DNA from 2 places in the Pseudomonas sp. NPDC099000 genome. Region 2 is predicted to be linked to the other one. Evidence: predicted binding sites of a transcription regulator. Region 2 holds the regulator's gene; the other holds the start of a gene.
The links. The regulator sigma-54, encoded in region 2, starts transcription at its own class of promoters, with help from an activator protein. The targets are predictions, from matches to a motif close to ANTGGCATNNANNTTGCTNT.

Region 1: flgB (flagellar basal body rod protein FlgB) is a predicted target of sigma-54. The motif match lies at 8,082-8,101, and genes of this name have one in related genera.

What each region holds. Positions count from the first base shown of each region.
Region 1 is NZ_JBIWAF010000025.1:74,272-84,826, forward strand. It holds gene ACIQV9_RS23345 (sensor histidine kinase) at 1-279, shown strand, start outside; gene ACIQV9_RS23350 (glutamine synthetase family protein) at 502-1,743, shown strand; gene ACIQV9_RS23355 (MFS transporter) at 1,814-3,184, shown strand; gene ACIQV9_RS23360 (flagellar brake protein) at 3,249-3,992, opposite strand; gene ACIQV9_RS23365 (flagella synthesis protein FlgN) at 4,085-4,552, opposite strand; gene flgM (flagellar biosynthesis anti-sigma factor FlgM) at 4,601-4,927, opposite strand; gene flgA (flagellar basal body P-ring formation chaperone FlgA) at 5,092-5,853, opposite strand; gene ACIQV9_RS23380 (chemotaxis protein CheV) at 5,936-6,868, shown strand; gene cheR (protein-glutamate O-methyltransferase CheR) at 6,915-7,742, shown strand; gene flgB (flagellar basal body rod protein FlgB) at 8,144-8,551, shown strand; gene flgC (flagellar basal body rod protein FlgC) at 8,555-8,998, shown strand; gene flgD (flagellar hook assembly protein FlgD) at 9,014-9,736, shown strand; gene flgE (flagellar hook protein FlgE) at 9,768-10,555, shown strand, end outside.
Region 2 is NZ_JBIWAF010000007.1:88,433-98,987, reverse strand. It holds gene ACIQV9_RS11460 (ATP-binding cassette domain-containing protein) at 1-15, opposite strand, end outside; gene ACIQV9_RS11455 (KpsF/GutQ family sugar-phosphate isomerase) at 293-1,267, shown strand; gene ACIQV9_RS11450 (HAD family hydrolase) at 1,267-1,791, shown strand; gene lptC (LPS export ABC transporter periplasmic protein LptC) at 1,799-2,371, shown strand; gene lptA (lipopolysaccharide transport periplasmic protein LptA) at 2,358-2,906, shown strand; gene lptB (LPS export ABC transporter ATP-binding protein) at 2,906-3,631, shown strand; gene ACIQV9_RS11430 (RNA polymerase factor sigma-54) at 3,816-5,309, shown strand; gene hpf (ribosome hibernation-promoting factor, HPF/YfiA family) at 5,384-5,692, shown strand; gene ptsN (PTS IIA-like nitrogen regulatory protein PtsN) at 5,705-6,169, shown strand; gene rapZ (RNase adapter RapZ) at 6,172-7,029, shown strand; gene ACIQV9_RS11410 (HPr family phosphocarrier protein) at 7,045-7,320, shown strand; gene ACIQV9_RS11405 (ZIP family metal transporter) at 7,329-8,222, opposite strand; gene ACIQV9_RS11400 (superoxide dismutase) at 8,253-8,864, opposite strand; gene ACIQV9_RS11395 (hypothetical protein) at 8,866-9,294, opposite strand; partial or broken gene ACIQV9_RS11390 (hypothetical protein) at 9,322-9,441, opposite strand; partial or broken gene ACIQV9_RS11385 (FagA protein) at 9,451-9,608, opposite strand; gene pmbA (metalloprotease PmbA) at 9,855-10,555, opposite strand, start outside.

The sequences.
Region 1 (10,555 bases), on a different contig from region 2:
CGTTACGCCCGCCAGTCGTTGCTGATCAGCGTCGGCGACGAGGCCGGCGAATTGGTGCTGACCATCAACGACGATGGCGACGGTTATCCAGCCGAGATGATCGAGCTTCAGGCGGACTATGTGCAGGGCATCAACTACAGCAGTAGCAGCACCGGCCTGGGCCTGTACTTTGCCGGGCGGATTGCCGCGCTGCACCAGCGCAATGGCGTGGGCGGGCGCACCCGCATCAGCAACGGCGGCCCGTTGGGCGGCGGTGTGTTCAGCCTCTATCTCCCCTGATAACACGAGCCCGTGGGCGAACGTGATTTCTTTGTGTGCACTGCTTGATATTCCGAACAGGCGGAGCCTATTTTGTACGGGTCGCCGTTCGCGGCTCGCACAATTACAAAGGATTGCGTCATGACAACCGATGGCCAGCGTTCACTCGCACAGCGATTGACGGGCATTGATGAGATTGAATGTGTCACGCCGGATTTGAACGGCGTGCCCCGTGGCAAGGTAATGACCGCCGAGGGGTTTCTGGAAGGACGGCGTTTGCAGATGGCGCGTGGAGTGCTGCTGCAATGCATCATGGGCGGATATCCGCCAGCACGTTTTTACGGCAGCGATGATGGCGACCTGGCGCTGGTGCCTGACGCGGCGCACATCCACCGCCTGCCCTGGAGCCAGCAACCGCGGGCACTGGCCATTTGCGACGCCGATGAACTGACCGGCGAAAGCTCGAAGCTGTCGACCCGTGGCCAACTCAAAGCGGTCATCGCCCGTTACGCGGCGCTGGGCCTGGCGCCGGTGGTGGCGACCGAGCTGGAATTCTTCGTGTTCGCGCCCAATCCCGACCCGACCCAACCGTTCCAGCCGCCGCTGGGCCTGGACGGTCGTCGCGAGGACGGTCATTCGGCGTTCAGTGTCAGTTCCAATAACGGTTTGCGGCCGTTCTTCAGTGAAGTCTATGTCTGCATGGCGGCTCTGGGCCTGCCACGCGACACCTTCATGCACGAGATGGGCGTCAGCCAGTTCGAGATCAACTTGCTGCACGGCGATCCGTTACTGCTGGCCGACCAGACATTCCTGTTCAAGCACCTGCTCAAGGAAGTCGCGCTCAAGCACGGCCTGACGGTGGTGTGCATGGCCAAGCCGCTGGCGCACACGCCGGGCAGTTCGATGCACATTCACCAGAGCATCGTCGAGATCGGCAGCGGGCGGAATGTGTTCAGCGACAAGGCCGGTCAGCCGACGGCGACCTTCCGGCATTTCATTGGTGGCCAGCAGGCCGGCATGGCGGATTTCACTGCGCTGTTCGCGCCGAACGTGAATTCCTATCAGCGCTTGTGCCATCCGTTTGCCTCGCCGAACAATGCCTGCTGGTCCCACGACAACCGTGCCGCCGGATTGCGCATTCCGGCAAGTTCGCCGGCCGCTCGTCGGGTCGAGAACCGCTTGCCGGGGGGCGACGCGAATCCGTATCTGGCGATCGCCGCCAGTCTTGCCGCCGGTTTGTATGGCATTGAAAACGAACTGGAGCCGAGCGAGGCGATCCAGGGGGAGTTCGAGGTGCCGGATAATCTTTCGTTGCCGTGTACCTTGCATGCCGCTCTTGAGCGTCTGAAACGTAGCCAATTGGCGAAGGAACTGTTTGGCGAGGAGTTCATCGAAGGCTACGTCGCTTCGAAGACCATGGAGTTGACCAGCTTCTTTGATGAAATTACTCCCTGGGAGCGCCGTGTCCTGGCGGCCCAGGCCTGACGACCTGTCGTCTTCGGGCTATCTTTTCGGATAGCCCGATTCTCACTGCAAGGAGCCGCTCGGAACGCCGATGCGCCAAATCTGGAAACCTTTTCGAGCGCTTTATTTTGCCTCGCTGATGATGTTGATCGGCTCAGGCTTGCTGAGTACGTACCTGGGCTTGCGCCTGGCGGCGGATAACGTCGACAGCCTGTGGGTTGGTGCGTTGATGGCGGCCAACTATTTCGGCCTGGTGCTGGGCGGCAAGATCGGTCACCGACTGATCGCCCGGGTCGGGCACATTCGCGCCTATTCAGCCTGCGCCGGGATTGTCGGCGCGGCGGTGCTCGGCCATGGCCTGGTCGACTGGCTGCCGGCGTGGATATTCCTGCGGGTGATCGTTGGCCTCGGCATGATGTGCCAGTACATGGTCATCGAGAGCTGGCTCAATGAGCAGGCCGAAGCCTCGCAGCGCGGCACGGTGTTCAGCGGCTACATGATCGCTTCTTACCTGGGGCTAGTGCTGGGCCAACTGATTCTGGTCATGCACCCGGCCCTGGGTCTGGAACTGCTGATGCTGGTCGCCTTGTGCTTCGCGCTGTGCCTGGTGCCGGTGGCCCTGACCCGGCGGATTCACCCGGCACCACTGCATCCGGCGCCGATGGAGCCGCGGTTCTTCATCAAACGGGTGCCGCAGTCGTTGAGCACAGTGCTGGGGGCGGGGCTGATCATTGGCTCCTTCTACGGTCTGGCGCCGCTGTATGCCTCGCAGCAGGGGTTGTCCACGGAGCAGGTCGGTCTGTTCATGGGTAGCTGCATTTTTGCCGGGTTGGTGGTGCAGTGGCCATTGGGGTGGCTGTCCGACCGTTATGACCGGGCGTTGTTGATCCGCTGTTTTGCGGTAGTCCTGGCCCTGACCGCGTTGCCGCTGGCCATCATGCAGCAGGTGCCGCTGGAGGTTCTGTTTGTCGCCGGGTTCTTCTGTTCGCTGGTGATGTTCTGCCTGTATCCGCTGGCGGTGGCATTCTCCAATGACCACGTCGAAGGTGATCGTCGCGTGTCGCTGACCGCGATGTTGCTGGTGACTTACGGCGTTGGCGCCAGTATCGGGCCGTTGGTGGCCGGGGTCCTGATGAAGCTGTTTGGCAGCCACATGCTGTATGCCTTCTTCAGTTTCTTCGCCTTGGTGCTGGTGTGGCGAATTCGCCCGAAAGCGGTCACCAACCTGCACCAGGTCGAAGATGCGCCGCTGCATCACGTGGCCATGCCGGACAGCATGTCGAGTTCGCCGCTGGTGGCGTGCCTTGACCCACGGGTCGATGAGCAGGTGGTGCAGGATCAGATGCAAAACCCGATCAACCCGGAACCTGCGCCTGAACCCGAACCGGATCCCGAAACCGATCCACCACCAGATGACCCGGACGCGGGTCGCGAGCAAAGCTTTACCGAAGCCAGGCCTTAAACCGGCGCATAAAAAAACGGGCAGTCACCGCAAGGGACTGCCCGTTTTTTGTTGAAGCGCCGTATTACATGTCGTCTTTGTCGAAACGGCGTGCTTCACGCTGGAGCTGATAGACGAACCGTTCGACCTGGCGCTGCACCAGTCCGCTCATGTTGTGAAAGCGGATGCCGGCGAAGGTGGTGGAGATTCTTTCTTCGAAGTGCAGGTAACGCAGTTCTACCGGTGCGGTCATGTTGCCAAAGGGCAGATTGGCGACGAAGCGGTCGTAGACCTGACCCAATTGCAGCCGGGCGGTGATGTCACCTTCGAAGCGCAACTTGCAGCCCGTGGCAGAGATGTCCAGCAGCTTGCCTCTGATCGGGAACTTGAGCTTTTCACCGCCCAGTTCGACATCGACCAGTTGTGCCAGTTTCAATGCAGCCCGGAAGGCATTGCGGCGTTGGTGGTAGACCACTTCATCGGGGAGGGTGCCTCGGTAGCAGCGATCACCGGACTCATCGATGGTCAGCGGGCCGTTGCTTTCCCACGCAATGCGCACGCCGTCGTGGAAGCCTTCAACCCGAAATGGCTCGCCGGCCAGCAGATAGCGTTCGCCATCGCGCGGCACCATCTCGTCCAGGGCAATCCTGTTGCCGTCACGGTCGACGTCCACCAGATAGCTCTGGAAGCGCTGGCTGCGTTCGTGGAACGTGATGATCAGCGGGTCATGGCTTTCTTGCAGCTGCCGCAGGTTACCGGCGATCTCCATCGGCGTGGATAGCACCTTGGGTGGCTGCGGAGCATCTTCCGCGTTTAAGGCATTGAACACGGTTCATCATTCTCCAGACAAAATTTGACTGCGACTTGCTAGCATACTGCCAGCATGTGACGCGTCTTGATAGAGCGTGCTCATTAACAGGCTCAAGCCTGACTAAGCGGGCGCGGCTTCGCTAGCATGGAGGTTGATCCGCGGGCATCGTAAAGCGCTGGTGGTTCGCCGCCGGTGAGGATTTTCAGCTGATTGGCCGTGGCGGCCTGCTGGACCAGGATCGACTGGCCATTATTGACGTTGGCCGCCTGGCATTGAGCCAGCAGATCGGTCAGTTTCTCGCTCTGTTCCAGCAATTGATCGCCAATGCTCGACTGGCTGGCAAGTTGCTCCAGGCCACTGCGATCGGTCGGCAGGTTCAGGCTGGCGAGGATTTCGCTGCGTTTGCGGCCATGCTGTTCAAGCAGAATGATCATTGCCTGTTTCTTCGCCAGAATATCTTCGAGCAGCGGCATATCGCGACCGTGCAAGGCGAGGGACTCGGTTTGCAGTAACTCCAGCAGGTATTGCGCTGGAGCAAAGTCGTCGGTGATCAGTTGCAGTAAATTAGTGTCGTGCATGGCTGGCCTTGGGGTTTAAGCGTCCAAAAGCCTGGCGCAGGCCGTGGCCTAGCGCTGGGCTTCGAAGTTGAGCAGTTTGCTGGCTACACGGTTGCTGTCGACTTTATAGCTGCCATCGGCAATCGCTGCTTTCAACTCGGCCACGCGGGCGTTGTCGACGGCAGGCTGATCGCGCAGCTTGTCAGTGACCTTCTGCAACTGTTGAGCCTCATTGCTGAGGTGTACCGATTCCCCGCTTTTGGCGGTACTGGCCTGTTCGGCCGGGGTATTCAGCGGCGCGGATTTGCCGGTTTCGGCGGTTTCCTTCGCGGTGCTGGTACGCGTACTACCGGTAAGTGACGAGGAGCTGTTCAAACGGCTGAAATCGATGACCATGATAAAAACCTCTGGGTATTTGGACGCTTGCCATGTTTTCGGCTATCCCTGCGAAAACTTTAGGCCCATTTATCAATGAGCTTGCATGCGCCAGCGCTTGTCCTGCCTGCGGCACAGTTTAGGGAACAGCCGGGCGGCGCGCCATCTTTCACCCACAGATCGTTCTACATGGCCACTTCCACCTGGCCCGGCGCCATGACTTGCGCCTTGATGACCCGCTGGGAGTTAAGGTTTTTCACTCGAATCTGTTCACGCAGGCCGCCGTTGGACAGGGCTTCGCCCGGCATACGCACACTGAGCGTACCACTGCGGGCGGTAATCACCACTTGATCGCCCTTGCTGATGACTTCCGCCTGTTCGAGATGGACCAGCGTCAGTACCTGATTGGCGACCGTTGGTCGGGTAAGTTTCTGCCCGACAGCCTGTTCCAGGGAGGTGAAATAACCCTGGTTGATCAGGCTGATGTCCCGCTCGCGCAACATGACGTCGCCGGGCTCGATGACCCCCGCGCGTTTGAGCGGCCGGGTGGTCGTGACAACGTCCCGAAACAGGCGGACTTGAGCGGGTACGAAGACTGTCCAGGGGGATGTGCTGTCGCAGCGGACCTTGACCGTGACTCGCCCGATCGGGGTCGCCGGGCTCTCCAGGGTGGCTGTCAATTCCTTGTCGCACATGGGCATGCGCAGTCGCGGATCGAGCTGGTTGACCTCGATTTCGTAGCGGCCTTCCGTTTGACTGGTGGCCAAATAGTCTTCTACGGTGAATTCAAGAAAGCCCTGAGTGACGCCGATAAGCATGTCAGGCAAGGTAACCGCGTCAGCAAGGGCAGGGCTGCCAGCGTTGAACAGGCAAACGGCCGACATCGCGCAAAGCAATTTGCGGAAGGTTGATGTCAGGCGTCGGAAAAATGTCGGTTCTGTGTTCATAAGAGTTAAAAAGCAAGCGCCGTGCCGTTTAGCAATGAATGAGCGTCGCAACACACTTAAGCGTTGGTGTAGGAGTCTGTGCATGGCTGGTGTAATGGATGCAGTAAACCAGCGCACGCAACTGGTTGGGCAGAATCGCCTTGAGCTGTTGTTGTTCCGTCTTGACGGCCAGCAGCTGTATGGGATCAACGTGTTCAAGGTTCGGGAAGTGCTGCAATGCCCCAAACTGACCCTGATGCCCAAGTCCAGTCCTGTCGTGTGCGGTGTGGCAAATATCCGGGGGGCGACCATTCCGATTCTTGATCTGGCAATGGCGACCGGCTCCGGCGCACTTAAAGATCAAAGCAACCCGTTCGTGATCATCACGGAGTACAACACCAAGACCCAGGGTTTCCTGGTGCGATCGGTGGAGCGCATCGTCAACATGAACTGGGAGGAGATTCATCCGCCACCCAAGGGCACGGGACGCGATCATTACCTGACGGCTGTGACTCGGGTCGACAATCAGTTAGTCGAAATCATCGACGTCGAGAAAGTGCTGGCGGAAGTGGCGCCGACACCGGAAGCGATTTCGGTCGGCGTGGTGGATGTCGAAACCCAGCACAAGGCGCTGTCGTTGCGGGTATTGACGGTCGATGACTCGTCGGTGGCGCGCAAGCAGGTGACCCGTTGCCTGCAGACGGTCGGCGTCGAAGTGGTGGCGTTGAACGACGGCAGGCAAGCGCTGGATTACTTGCGCAAGCTGGTCGATGAGGGCAAGAAGCCGGAAGAAGAGTTCCTGATGATGATTTCCGACATCGAGATGCCGGAAATGGACGGATACACCCTGACGGCCGAGATCCGCAACGACCCGCGCATGCAAAAGCTTCATATCATCCTGCATACTTCGTTGTCGGGTGTATTCAATCAGGCAATGGTCAAGAAAGTCGGCGCGGATGACTTCCTTGCCAAATTCCGTCCTGATGACCTGGCATCCCGGGTAGTCGACCGGATCAAAGCAGCAGACATCAGCTAGGGGCCTTCTGCCCCTGGTGGTTAACACGATTTAAGAGGCGGCATCTTTGTCTACGGGTAATTTGGATTTCGAACAGTTCCGGGTGTTCCTGGAAAAAGCCTGTGGCATTTTGCTCGGTGAAAACAAGCAGTACCTGGTCTCGAGCCGTCTCAACAAACTGATGGAGCAGCAAGGCATCAAGTCCCTGGGTGAGCTGGTTCAGCGCATCCAGACCCAGCCGCGCAGCGGTTTGCGCGAGATGGTGGTGGATGCCATGACCACTAACGAAACCCTGTGGTTTCGTGACACCTATCCGTTTGAAGTCTTGAAGAACAAGGTATTGCCCGAAGCGATCAAGGCGGCCCCCGGCCAGCGCCTGCGGATCTGGTCGGCGGCGTGCTCGTCGGGTCAGGAACCGTATTCGCTGTCGATGTCGATCGATGAGTTCGAGCGCGTCAACATGGGCCAGTTGAAGATGGGCGCGCAAATTGTCGCGACCGACTTGTCCGGCACCATGCTGACCAACTGCAAGACCGGCGAGTACGACAGCCTGGCCATCGGCCGTGGTCTGTCGCCCGAGCGCCTTCAGCGTTACTTCGACCCCAAGGGGCCTGGACGCTGGGCCATCAAGGCGCCGATCAAGAGCCGCGTGGAGTTTCGCTCGTTCAACCTGCTGGACAGCTACGCGGCCCTGGGCAAGTTCGACATCGTGTTCTGCCGCAACGTGCTTATCTACTTCTCCGCCGAGGTGAAGAAAGACATCCTGTTGCGCATTCACAGCACGCTCAAGCCGGGCGGTTATCTGTTCCTCGGCGCCTCCGAAGCGCTGAACGGATTGCCGGATCATTACCAGATGGTCCAGTGCAGCCCGGGGATCATCTACCAGGCGAAGTGATTCGTTGGCCGCATCAAAAAACGGGAGCCCCAGCGGCTCCCGTTTTTTTTTGCCTGCCAACATCTCACCAACACCACATACCCCTGTGGGAGCGGGCCCTGTGGCGAGGGGGCTTGCCCCCGTTGGGTCGCGAAGCGGCCCCGGCATTTCAAAGTTAAATCGCATTTACGACTGCTTCGCAGCCGAACGGGAGCAAGCCCCCTCGCCACAGGGGATGGTGGTGATCTTTGGAGGGTGATAAGCGGCAGAAAAGCGGCAGGCGGCGGAAATCGGTTGCCGCTTTTCTGGCATTGCCGCCTTGCCACCGCCCGCAAAGCCCCGGTTTCCGGGCTTTTTTGAATTGGCACGCCACTTGCTATGTCTCTGTTACGAAAAATCAGGTCACCCGAAGGTTTCCCGACATGAGCATCAGCTTCGATAAAGCGCTCGGTATCCACGAACAAGCCCTGGGCTTCCGCGCTCAGCGTGCCGAAGTCCTGGCCAACAACATCGCCAACGCCGACACCCCGAACTACAAGGCTCGGGACCTGGAGTTCTCCAAAGTGCTGGCCGCACAGAACGAGAAAACCAAGGGTGGCACGTTTGCCTTGAACATGACCAACAACCGCCATATCGAGGCCGAAGGCCTGGGCAATGGCGACGAGTCGCTGATGTATCGCACGCCGATGCAGCCGTCGATCGACCAGAACACCGTGGACGCCCAACTGGAACAGTCGAACTACGCGGAAAACGCCGTCGGCTTCCAGGCCAGCTTCACCCTGCTCAACAGCAAATTCAAAGGGCTGATGTCAGCCCTGCGCGGAGAGTAATTCATGTCTCTATCCAGTGTTTTCAACATTGCCGGTAGCGGCATGAGTGCGCAGACCACGCGCTTGAACACCGTGGCCTCGAACATCGCCAACGCCGAAACCGTCTCCTCGAGCATCGACCAGACCTATCGCGCCCGTCACCCGGTGTTCGCCACCATGTTCCAGGGCGGCCAGAGCGGCGGCAGCGATTCGCTGTTCCAGAACCAGGACGCCGCCGGTCAAGGCGTGCAAGTGCTGGGCGTGGTCGAAGACCAGAGCAACCTTGACGCGCGCTACGAGCCGAATCATCCGGCCGCCGATGCCAAGGGCTACGTCTACTACCCGAACGTCAACGTCGTCGAAGAAATGGCCGACATGATTTCTGCCAGTCGCTCGTTCCAGACCAACGCCGAAATGATGAACACCGCCAAAACCATGATGCAGAAGGTCCTGACCCTCGGTCAGTGATAAGGGGCGACTCAGATGAGTGTTACCGATACCACCAGCGGTGTGAGCATCAAGGACGTCCTGGCCAACTCTTCGGTCAAGACCAATGCCAGTGCTGACGGTCTGGCCGCGGCGACCAACAGCGCTACAGGCAAGAAGGCGTTGGGCAAGGATGCGTTCCTGCAATTGCTGGTCACCCAGCTGAAAAACCAGAACCCGCTGGAACCGCAAGACAACGGCGAGTTCGTGGCCCAGTTGGCGCAGTTCAGTAGCCTGGAAGGCATCACCACGCTGAACGAAACGGTCAGCGGCATTGCCGGCAACTACAACTCGTCGCAAGCGCTGCAAGCGTCTTCGCTGGTGGGCCGCTCGGTGGTCGCGCAGACCGACACAGCGGTCGTCGATACCTCCAAGAGCTTCAACGGCACGGCCGTGGTTCCGGCATCGGTGGATCCGGTCACGATCAAGATCACCGACGCAAATGGCAAAGTGGTCCGCACCATCGACCTGGGCAGCCAGAAGGCCGGCAACGCCAGTTTCATCTGGGACGGCAAGAACGATGCGGGCGAAGTGGCCAAGGCCGGCACCTACAAATTTGCCGCCACCGCGACCTACGACAGCAAGGCGACCTCGCTGGTGACTTACCTGCCGGCAACCGTCAACAGCGTGACCATCAGCCAGACCGGCGGTGAGTTGATGCTGAACCTGGCAGGCCTGGGCAGTGTTGCCCTGTCCAAAGTACAAACCATTGGTATATAGAGCCGACTAACACGGCACAAAGGAGTGGAATATGTCTTTCAATATCGGCCTTAGCGGTCTCTATGCAGCCAACAAACAACTGGACGTGACCGGCAACAACATCGCCAACGTCGCGACCACCGGTTTCAAATCGTCCCGTGCAGAATTCGAAGACGTGTACTCGGCCACTCGCCTGGGTACCGGCAGCAAGACCGTTGGTAACGGCGTGCGTCTGGCCAACGTTGCCCAGCAGTTCGGCCAAGGCGACGTGAACAACACCGGCAACGTGCTGGACATGGGTATCCAGGGCAACGGTTTCTTCATCCTCAGCGACAACGGTTCCCTGAGCTACACCCGTGCCGGTGCGTTCAAGACTGACGCTGAAAACTACGTCGTCGACAACAACGGCAACCGTCTGCAAGGTTACGGCGTTGATGACAACGGCAAGATCATCAATGGCGTGCTGACCGACCTGAAAATCGACACATCGAGCCTGTCGCCAAAGGCGACCACTCGCGTCGACCAGACCATGAACCTTAACTCCTCGGAAACCCTTCCGACCGTTACGCCGTTCAATCCGGCCGAGCCATTGAGCTATAACAAGCCAATCTCCACGCCGATCTACGACAGCCAGGGTAACCAGCACACTCTGGATCAGTATTACGTAAAAACCGGTACTAACGCGTGGACCGTGTACACCTACGTGGACGGTCGTTCGCCTTCCAATCCGGCCACCGAACCACCGGTGCCTGTGACTGCCAACGTGACCTTCAACTCTGACGGTACCGTCAACACCATGACCGGCAGTGCGGGTTTTGCCGTGACCGGCAAAACCTTCAA
Region 2 (10,555 bases):
GTTATCGGCACTCATCTAAACTCCTTGCGATGCAGCCTCACACTCGGACGCCTGGCTTTCTGACGAAAGCACATACCTCCCCGGGCAGGCCGAACTGGCGGCGAACTATATCACTGCAAAGGCCAAGCGCCCAAGGCCCAAGCCGGCCCATGTTCAGCAACATGCCAGGCAAAAAGCCCCATTCAGAAGGGATTCGGTAACAGGGAATGACAAAGCGTGACGAACTTGCGTGAGGGTTTTGATCATTACCGCTATAATCGCCGCCTTTTCATCAGGCTATACGATTTCTGACATGAGCCAATCCAGCGACCTGATTCAATCTGCACAACGCACCATCCGCCTCGAACTGGAAGCCGTACAAGGCTTGCTGCCCCATATCGACGCAGATTTCGTACGCGCTTGCGAGATGATTCTGGAGAGCAAAGGCCGCGTGGTCGTGGTCGGCATGGGCAAATCCGGGCACATCGGCAACAAGATCGCCGCCACCCTGGCCAGCACCGGCACCACAGCGTTTTTCGTGCACCCGGCCGAAGCCAGCCACGGCGACATGGGCATGATCACCCGCGACGACATCATCCTGGCCCTGTCGAACTCCGGTTCCACCAATGAAATCGTCACCCTGCTGCCCCTGATCAAGCGTCTGGGCATCAAATTGATCAGCGTGACCGGCAATCCGGACTCGGCGCTGGCCAAGGCTGCCGAGGTCAACCTCAATGTTCACGTCGAGCACGAAGCCTGCCCGCTGAACCTGGCGCCGACTTCGTCGACCACCGCCGCGCTGGTCATGGGCGATGCCCTGGCCGTTGCGCTGCTGGAAGCCCGGGGCTTTACCGCTGAAGACTTCGCCTTTTCCCATCCGGGCGGCGCGCTGGGCCGACGCCTGTTGCTGAAAGTCGAAAACGTCATGCACGCCGGTCAGGAACTGCCGCAGGTTCAGCGCGGCACGTTGCTCAAGGATGCACTGATGGAAATGACCCGCAAGGGCCTGGGCATGACCGTGATCCTGGAAGCCGATGGCAAACTGGCCGGGATCTTCACCGACGGTGACTTGCGCCGCACACTGGACCGCAGCATCGACATCCACAGCGCCACCATCGATCAGGTCATGACCGCGCACGGCAAAACCGCTCGCGCCGAGATGCTCGCCGCCGAAGCCCTGAAAATCATGGAAGACCACAAGATCAACGCACTGGTCGTGGTCGACAGCGAAGACCGCCCGGTCGGCGCCTTGAACATGCACGACTTGCTGCGTGCGGGAGTAATGTAATGAGCACGGACCTGCTGCAACGCGGCAAACAGATCAAACTCGCGGTGTTCGACGTCGATGGCGTGCTGACCGACGGGCGCCTGTACTTTCTCGAAGACGGCAGCGAATTCAAGACGTTCAACACCCTCGACGGTCAAGGCATCAAGATGTTGATGGCAGCCGGCGTGCAGACCGCTATCATCAGCGGCCGCAAGACCCCGGTGGTCGAACGGCGGGCGAAGAACCTCGGCATTCCACACCTCTACCAGGGCCGCGAAGACAAACTGGTGGTGCTCGACGAACTTCTTGCCCAACTCAACCTAAGCTATGAACAGGTCGCCTACCTGGGTGACGACTTGCCGGATCTGCCGGTGATTCGCCGCGTGGGCCTGGGCATGGCCGTAGCAAACGCTGCCAGCTTCGTGCGTGAACACGCCCATGGCATTACCCTGGCCCGTGGTGGCGAGGGTGCCGCTCGCGAATTCTGTGAATTGATCCTGCGCGCCCAGGGCCGCCTCGATGCGGCCAACGCCGCGTACCTGTGAGCCCATTATGCTGAGCAAAAAGATTCGTAACCTCCTGCTGTTCGGCTGCATCGCGGCGCTGTTCGCCGCGGTCGGCTACTGGAACATCAGCCCGGAACGCTTCCTCGACAAACCCGTAGCCAAGGTCGATGAAAGCGCGATCGACTATTACGCCCTCAACGCACACAGCGTGCAGTACCTGCCGGACGGCAAATTGCAGTACGAAATGACGTCCGACAAGGTCGAACACCTGAAAGTGAGCGAGGTGACGTTGCTGACCAACCCCGACCTGAACATGTTTCGCGGTACGCAGTTCCCCTGGCACGTCCAGAGTGAGCACGGCGAAGTCAACCCGGACGGCACTCAGGTCGAGCTGATCGATTCGGTGCGCATCACCCGTTTCGACGAGAAAAACCGTAGGACCCTGATTACCACCACCCGTATGACTGTGTTCCCCAAGGAGCAATATGCGCAGACCGATCAACCCGTTAGAATCGACGGCGCTGGCGGTGTATCGACAGGCAACGGAATGAAAGCGTATTTGAAAGAAAGCAGGATACACCTGCTATCGAACGTAAGAGGACAGTATGAGGCTCGTTAAAACTCTCCCTATTTTGCTCAGTCTGGGCGCAGCACTGGGAAGCGTGAGCGCCTGGGCTCTGCCGAACGATCAAGAGCAGCCTATCCGCATTCAGGCCGACGACGCCCAACTGGACGACAAGAATGGCGTTGCCACCTATAAAGGTGACGTGATCATTACTCAGGGCTCGATGAAGGTCACTGGCAATACCGTGACCATCACCCGCACCCCGGCTGGCGACATCGATGTGGTGACCTCGGTGGGCAACCTGGCCTACTTCGAGCAGATGCAGACGGCTGGCGACACCAAGCCTGTTCAGGGTTGGGGGGTGACTATCCAGTACCACGCCTCGCAAAACCGCGTCGTGCTGATCGATAAGGCAAAAGTTATCGACAAGGACAACAACACCACCCAAGGCGAGAAAATCGTCTACGACACCGAGAAAAAGCTTGCGAGCGCCGGTCGCGCGACAGGCGCCAAGGTCACCGAGTCGCGCCCGCGCATCGACATGGTGATCCAGCCGAAGAAGAAAACCGACGAGCAAAAGGCCCAGTAATGGCAACTCTGAAAGCTCAGCATCTGGCCAAGAGCTACAAGAGCCGCCAGGTCGTGCGCGACGTCAGCCTGTCCATCGACAGCGGTCAAATCGTCGGCCTGCTAGGTCCTAACGGCGCCGGCAAGACCACCTGCTTCTACATGATCGTCGGCCTGGTGCAGGCCGATCAGGGCCGCGTGCTGATCGATGATCTGGACGTCAGCCACCAACCGATGCACGGCCGTGCAAAGGCCGGTATCGGCTATCTTCCGCAAGAAGCGTCGATCTTCCGCAAACTGTCGGTGGCGGACAACATCATGGCCATCCTCGAGACCCGCAAGGAACTCGACAAGGCCGAGCGTCGCAAGGAGCTGGAAAGCCTGCTGCAGGAATTCCACATCAGCCATATCCGCGACAACCTCGGCATGAGCCTGTCCGGCGGTGAGCGTCGCCGGGTGGAAATCGCCCGGGCACTGGCCACCAACCCGAAATTCATCCTCCTCGACGAACCATTCGCCGGTGTGGACCCGATTTCGGTGGGCGACATCAAACAGATCATCTACCACCTCAAGGCCAAAGGCATTGGCGTGCTGATCACTGACCACAACGTCCGTGAAACCCTGGATATCTGCGAAACCGCCTACATCGTCAACGATGGCCAACTGATCGCCGAAGGTGACTCCGCCACCATCCTGGCCAACGAACTGGTCAAGGAAGTGTATCTGGGCCACGAATTCCGCCTTTAAGCGCTAAGGTGTCTGGCTGATTGTCCGAGCGCTTGTCTCGATAAAAAATCAATACTTTTTTATTGTTACAGCGCTCTAGGCAAACGCTGCAGTTTCGGGCATATAATTTGCTTATGTTTGGCGCTCCGGCGCCCTGTAGTGGATGGCGCATGTGCGCCGGCGAATAAGGTGTTAAGCCCCTGCCATGAAACCATCGCTAGTCTTGAGAATGGGCCAGCAGCTGACGATGACACCTCAGCACCAACAGGCCATCCGCCTGCTCCAATTGTCGACCCTGGACCTGCAACAGGAAATCCAGGAGGCCCTGGAGTCCAATCCGATGCTCGAACGCCAGGAAGAAGGCGACGACTTCGATAACGCCGACCCCTTGGCCGACAAAGCCGAACAGCTCCCCAACGCCGATATTTCGGAACCCTCTTACCAGGAAACCGCCCCGACGGTGGATAACCTCGAGGAAGGCGACTGGAACGAGCGCATTCCCAACGAGCTGCCCGTCGATACCGCGTGGGAAGACGTCTACCAGACCAGCGCCAGCAGCCTGCCGAGCAATGATGACGACGAGTGGGATTTCACCACCCGCACATCGGCCGGTGAAAGCCTGCAAAGCCATTTGTTGTGGCAACTGAACCTGGCACCGATGTCCGACACCGATCGCCTGATCGCCGTGACCCTGATCGACTGCATCAACAATCAGGGCTACCTGGACGAAACCCTCGAGGAAATTCTCGAGGCCTTCGATCCGGAACTGGACATCGAACTGGACGAAATCGAAGCCGTCCTGCACCGCATCCAGCAATTCGAACCAGCCGGCATTGGCGCCCGCAACCTGGGCGAATGCCTGCTGCTGCAATTGCGCCAACTGCCAGCCAAGACGCCTTGGCTGGCCGAAGCGAAACGTCTGGTCACCGACTACATCGACCTGCTCGGCAGCCGTGATTACAGCCAGCTGATGCGTCGCATGAAGCTCAAGGAAGATGAATTGCGCCAGGTCATCGAGCTGGTGCAGAGCCTCAACCCGCGCCCGGGCTCGCAGATCGAGTCCAGTGAAGCCGAGTACGTTGTCCCTGACGTGATCGTGCGCAAGGACAATGAGCGCTGGCTGGTCGAGCTGAACCAGGAATCGGTGCCACGACTGCGGGTCAACGCCCAATACGCCGGGTTTGTGCGCCGCGCCGACACCAGCGCCGACAACACTTTCATGCGCAATCAGTTGCAAGAAGCCCGCTGGTTCATCAAAAGCCTGCAAAGTCGCAACGAAACCCTGATGAAAGTGGCCACCCAGATTGTCGAGCACCAGCGCGGCTTCCTGGAGTACGGCGACGAAGCGATGAAACCGCTGGTGCTGCATGACATCGCCGAAGCGGTGGGGATGCACGAGTCGACGATTTCACGGGTGACCACGCAGAAATTCATGCATACCCCTCGGGGCATCTATGAACTGAAATACTTTTTCTCCAGCCACGTCAGCACCTCCGAAGGCGGTGAATGCTCGTCCACAGCGATCCGCGCGATCATCAAAAAACTGGTTGCCGCGGAAAATCAGAAAAAGCCGTTGAGTGACAGCAAGATCGCTGGTTTACTGGAGGCACAAGGCATTCAGGTGGCTCGCCGCACCGTCGCCAAGTACCGCGAATCTCTAGGGATCGCGCCTTCGAGCGAACGCAAGCGGTTGATGTAGAGCCACGCCACAGCGTTCCAGTGGTAGATCATCTGATCTACCGCTTTATGCACTGGCAACGAAGGAGAAGCTGTATGCAAGTCAACATCAGTGGACACCAACTGGAAGTGACCGAACCTCTGCGCGCCTACATCGGCGAAAAACTCGAACGATTAGAGAGGCATTTCGACAAGATCACCAACGTGCAGGTCACGATGACGGTCGAAAAGCTCAAGCAGAAAATCGAAGCCACGCTGCATATTCCCGGCAATGAAGTGGTCGCAAACGCGGAGCATACCGATATGTACGCGGCGATCGACGCACTGACCGACAAGCTGGATAAACAACTCAAAAAGCATAAGGAAAAGACCCAAAGCCTCCTTCAGGGCGCGACCGGTCGTTAACACTCCCAACCCATGATCCGACTTGAAAACATCCTGACCCCCGGCCGTTCCCTCGTGAACGTGCCGGGCGGCAGCAAAAAGAAAGCCCTCGAGCAAATTGCCAACCTTATCCACCGCGAAGTGCCGGATCTGGCCATGCAGGATGTTTTCGAGAGCCTGGTCGCCCGTGAAAAACTCGGTTCTACCGGTTTTGGCAACGGCATCGCCATTCCCCACTGTCGCCTCAAGGGTTGCACCTCACCCATTAGTGCCTTGATGCACCTCGATGCACCCATCGATTTCGACGCCATCGACGGCGCCCCGGTTGACCTGCTGTTCGTTCTGCTGGTCCCGGAAGCCGCTACCGATGCCCACCTGGAACTACTGCGCCAGATCGCCAGCATGCTCGATCGCAAGGAAGTCCGCGAAAAACTGCGCAGCGCCCCGAGCAATGAAGCCTTGTATCAGGTTGTCCTGGACGAGCAAAACGGTCATTAATCATGCGCCTGATCATCGTCAGTGGCCGTTCCGGCTCAGGTAAAAGTACCGCACTCGATGTTCTCGAGGACAACGGCTACTACTGCATCGACAACCTGCCCGCCGGATTGCTGCCGGAACTGGCCGAGCGAGCGCTGATTCATACTGAACTCGCACAACCGCTGGTTGCTGTATCTATCGATGCGCGCAACCTGCCGAGTCATCTATCGCGGTTTCCGGAGCTGCTGGAAGAAGTCCGCAGTCGGCATATCAAATGCGATGTGTTGTACCTGGACGCCGACGAAGAGACCTTGCTCAAACGCTTCTCGGAAACCCGCCGTCGCCACCCGCTGAGTACTGCCCACCGTTCGTTGGCGGAGGCGATTCAGGACGAAACCAGTTTGCTGGGGCCGATCGCCGATCTGGCGGACCTCAAAGTCAACACCACCAACCTGAACCTGTATCAACTACGCGATACCATCAAGTTGCGCCTGTTGAACCAGCCAGATAGCGGCACTGCGTTCCTGGTGGAATCTTTCGGATTCAAACGTGGCATGCCGGTAGATGCCGACCTGGTGTTCGACGTGCGCTGCCTGCCCAACCCTTACTGGAAGCCGGAATTGCGCGATCAGTCCGGGCTTGATCAACCGGTGGCCGAGTACCTGGCGGCACAACCGGACGTCGAAGAGATGTTTCAGGACATTTCCACTTACCTGCTCAAGTGGTTGCCGCGCTTTGCCGCCAGCAACCGCGCTTATGTCACCATTGCCATTGGCTGCACCGGCGGGCATCACCGCTCCGTCTACCTGACCGAACGTCTGGGCCAGGTCCTGCAACAATCCCTGAAGAACGTCCAGGTTCGCCACCGCGACCTCAGCTAAAGGATTCACATCGCGATGCCTGCTCGGGAAATAGAAATCATCAACAAGCTGGGCCTTCATGCCCGTGCTTCGGCAAAATTCGTTGGCGTTGCCGGTGAGTTCAAGGATTGCACGATACGGGTCGGACGTACTCCCGAGTCCATGGTAGACGGCAAAAGCATCATGGCCATGATGATGCTCGCCGCCGGCAAGGGAACAAAAATTCACCTGAGTACCGAAGGTGAGCAGGCCGACGATGCCTTGCAAGCATTGGTGGATTTGATCAACGACTACTTCGGCGAAGGCGGCTAAGCACTCGCCTAGGCGAGTGCAGTATCCATCACCATCATCAAACAAAACCCGATCAACAAGCCAAGGCTCGCCAGCTTGTCGTGACCATTGCGCCGCGACTCGGGGATGACTTCATGGGTGACCACCAGCAACATCGCACCCGCCGCCAACGCCAATCCCAACGGCAACAGCAATTCGGCCAGGCTCACCAGCCAGGCGCACAACAGCGCGAAGACCGGCTCGACCAGACCTGACGCAGCACCTATCAGGAACGCCTTGACCCGCGACATTCCCGCCCCGGCCAACACCAGCGCGATTACCAGTCCTTCCGGCACATCCTGCAACGCGATGCCCATGGCCAGGCTGTCAGCATCGGGCATTCCACCACCGGCCGAGACTCCGACCGCCATGCCTTCAGGAATGTTGTGGGCAATGATGGCAAACACAAACAGCCAGATCCGTGGCGGGATGAATGGCCGCTCCAGCGTTCCGACGAACATTTCCGGCGAAGCGCCAGACACCTTTCGGTCCACCAGAAACAGCCCGAACGCGCCGAGCATGATGCCGAAGCTGATCAGGCCACTGGCCGCCCAGGGAGTCAGCCCCAGGCTTTCAGCAGCGGAGATACCCGGAACGATCAGCGAAAACGCCGTCGCCGCAAGCATCACCCCGGCACCGAAACCGAGCAGTGTGTCGCTGACCGCCTGTGGCATCCGCCGAATCACCAGCACCGGCACCGCACCCAACGCAGTGCCCAGGGCGCAAATCGCCCCGCCCTGCAGAGCACGCAACAGTTTGGGTTCGAGATTCAGCCACGCCAGCCCATGGGCGACCAATAACGACATGCCCGCCAGCAGCAACAGCGATCCCAACGCGTAACGAAACATTCGTCCGCTGCCGATTGCCAGTGTTTCAGTGCCCATAGTCAGCCTTGGATTGTTTTTATAGAGGACTTAAACCAGCGCAGCCTGATAACGCGCAGTGACTTCAGGCCAAATGATCACGTTGTAGAACGCATTAATGTATTCCGGACGACGGTTCTGATATTGCAGGTAATAAGCGTGCTCCCAGACGTCCAGGCCAAGGATCGGCGTATTGCCATTCATCAACGGGCTGTCCTGGTTACCGCTACTTTCCACAATCAGGGTCTTTTGCGGCGTGACGCTGAGCCACGCCCAGCCACTGCCAAATCGGGTCAGCGCAGCTTTGGTGAACGCATCCTTGAAACTGTCCAGACCGCCCAGTTGCTCATCAATCGCCTTGGCCAGCGCACCGTCGGGTTTGCCGCCGCCGTGAGGCGCCATCACTTCCCAGAACAGCGAATGGTTGGCGTGGCCGCCGCCCTGATTGATCACCGCCGCGCGGAGTTTTTTCGGCAGTTGCTGGACGCTGGCGACCAGCTTTTCCACCGACCACTCGGCAAATTCGGTGCCTTCGACCGCGGCATTGAGATTATTGATGTAGGTCTGATGGTGCTTGGTGTAGTGGATCTCCATGGTTTGCGCATCGATATGCGGTTCCAGGGCATCGTAAGCGTAAGGCAGGGCAGGCAAGGTAAAAGCCATTTCAATGGACTCCATGATGTAGAGGCGCAGGCGATGCGGTATCGGTGTGCAGCAAACGGTGGGTGCGCGGGTATTCGCAGTGTTCGCTGATGAAATTCAGCAGCTCGACATAAGTTTTGCTGCTTTGGCGCAGCGCGGCTTCACGCAGGGCCGGGGCCAGGCGCGGGTCCTGCAGGGTCTGCAACAACCGCTGATGGATCGCGCACAAGTATTCGGCGCTCTCCTCCGGCTGGTTCAGACGCAAATGCAGGTCCGCCAGGTTGTGATGGGAAATCACGCAGGCCGCCACCGCTTCGTCGGCATCCGCCCAGCGCTCGAACAACACCTGGGCCAGGGCAAGGGCCTGCAAGTAAGCCTCGCGGGCATCGACCAATTCGCCCAGCATGAAATGGCGATTGGCCCTTTCGATCGTGCGTTTCCAGTGCTCCATGGTGAGCCTCCAAAGCGGTAGCGGTGATTACACGCCGTCTGCGGTGAGCTTCTCTGGATTGAGCAATTCTTCCAGTTGGCTGCGCGTCAGGTCGGTGTGTTCCAGGGCGACATCGATCAACGGCCGCCCCTGCTGATAGGCCTTCTTTTTCGGCGATGTCCAGGGCGAAGTGGCCGTGCAACACGCCAGATACCGGCCTTCAGCCAGGTAATGCTCGATCAGACGCGGCTCGTCGGGGTCCATCGCGCAACGGATCTGGCGACTCATCCAGCGCAGCTTTCGAGGTAAGGCTGCTCGTGCAAGGCTGAACTCATGATCCGGGCTCATTCGTTAATGAGATTTATTATTAGATGATAATGAGAACCAAAACAACCCCAGCGATGTACCGAGTACATTGTGGGAGCGGGCTTGCCCGCGATGAGGCCATCACATTCAATATCTTCGTTGCCTGATACTCCGTCATCGCGGGCAAGCCCGCTCCCACAGGGTTTTGCGTGAGTCCAATAAAAAAGGCGCGCCATCCGATAGATAGCGCGCCTTTTTGTGTAACGGTCGGGGGTTTAGCTACCGGCCACAGTCATCCGCTCAATCAACACCGAACCAGTGCGAATGTTGCTGCGCAATTCCAGGTCATTACCGACGGCAACGATCTGCTTGAACATGTCACGCATGTTGCCGGCGATGGTCACTTCCTGGACCGCGAACTGGATTTCGCCGTTCTCGACCCAGTAACCCGCTGCACCACGAGAGTAATCGCCGGTGACCATATTCAGCCCCTGGCCCATCAGCTCGGTGACCAGCAAGCCGCGACCCATGCGGCGCAGCAAGGCGGCCTGATCTTCATCACCATGGGTGACGAACAGGTTGTGCACGCCACCCGCGTTGGCGGTGCTCGGCATGCCCAACTTGCGGCCGGAGTAAGTGCCGAGGATGTAGGAGACCAACTCACCTTTTTCGACGAACGGTTTGGCGTAAGTCGCCAAGCCATCACCGTCGAACGCCGAACTGCCCATGGCGCGCATCAAGTGCGGACGCTCATCGATGGTCAGCCATTCCGGGAACAGTTTCTGACCCAGCGTACCTTCCAGGAACGACGACTTGCGATACAGACTGCCGCCGGAAATCGCCGAGAGGAAGCTGCCGAACAAGCCACCGGCCAGTTCCGCGGAAAACAGCACCGGCACTTCGCAGGTCGGCACAGGACGGGCGCCCAATCGGCTCGCGGCCCGTTGCGCGGCGCGTTGGCCGATGCTCACCGGGT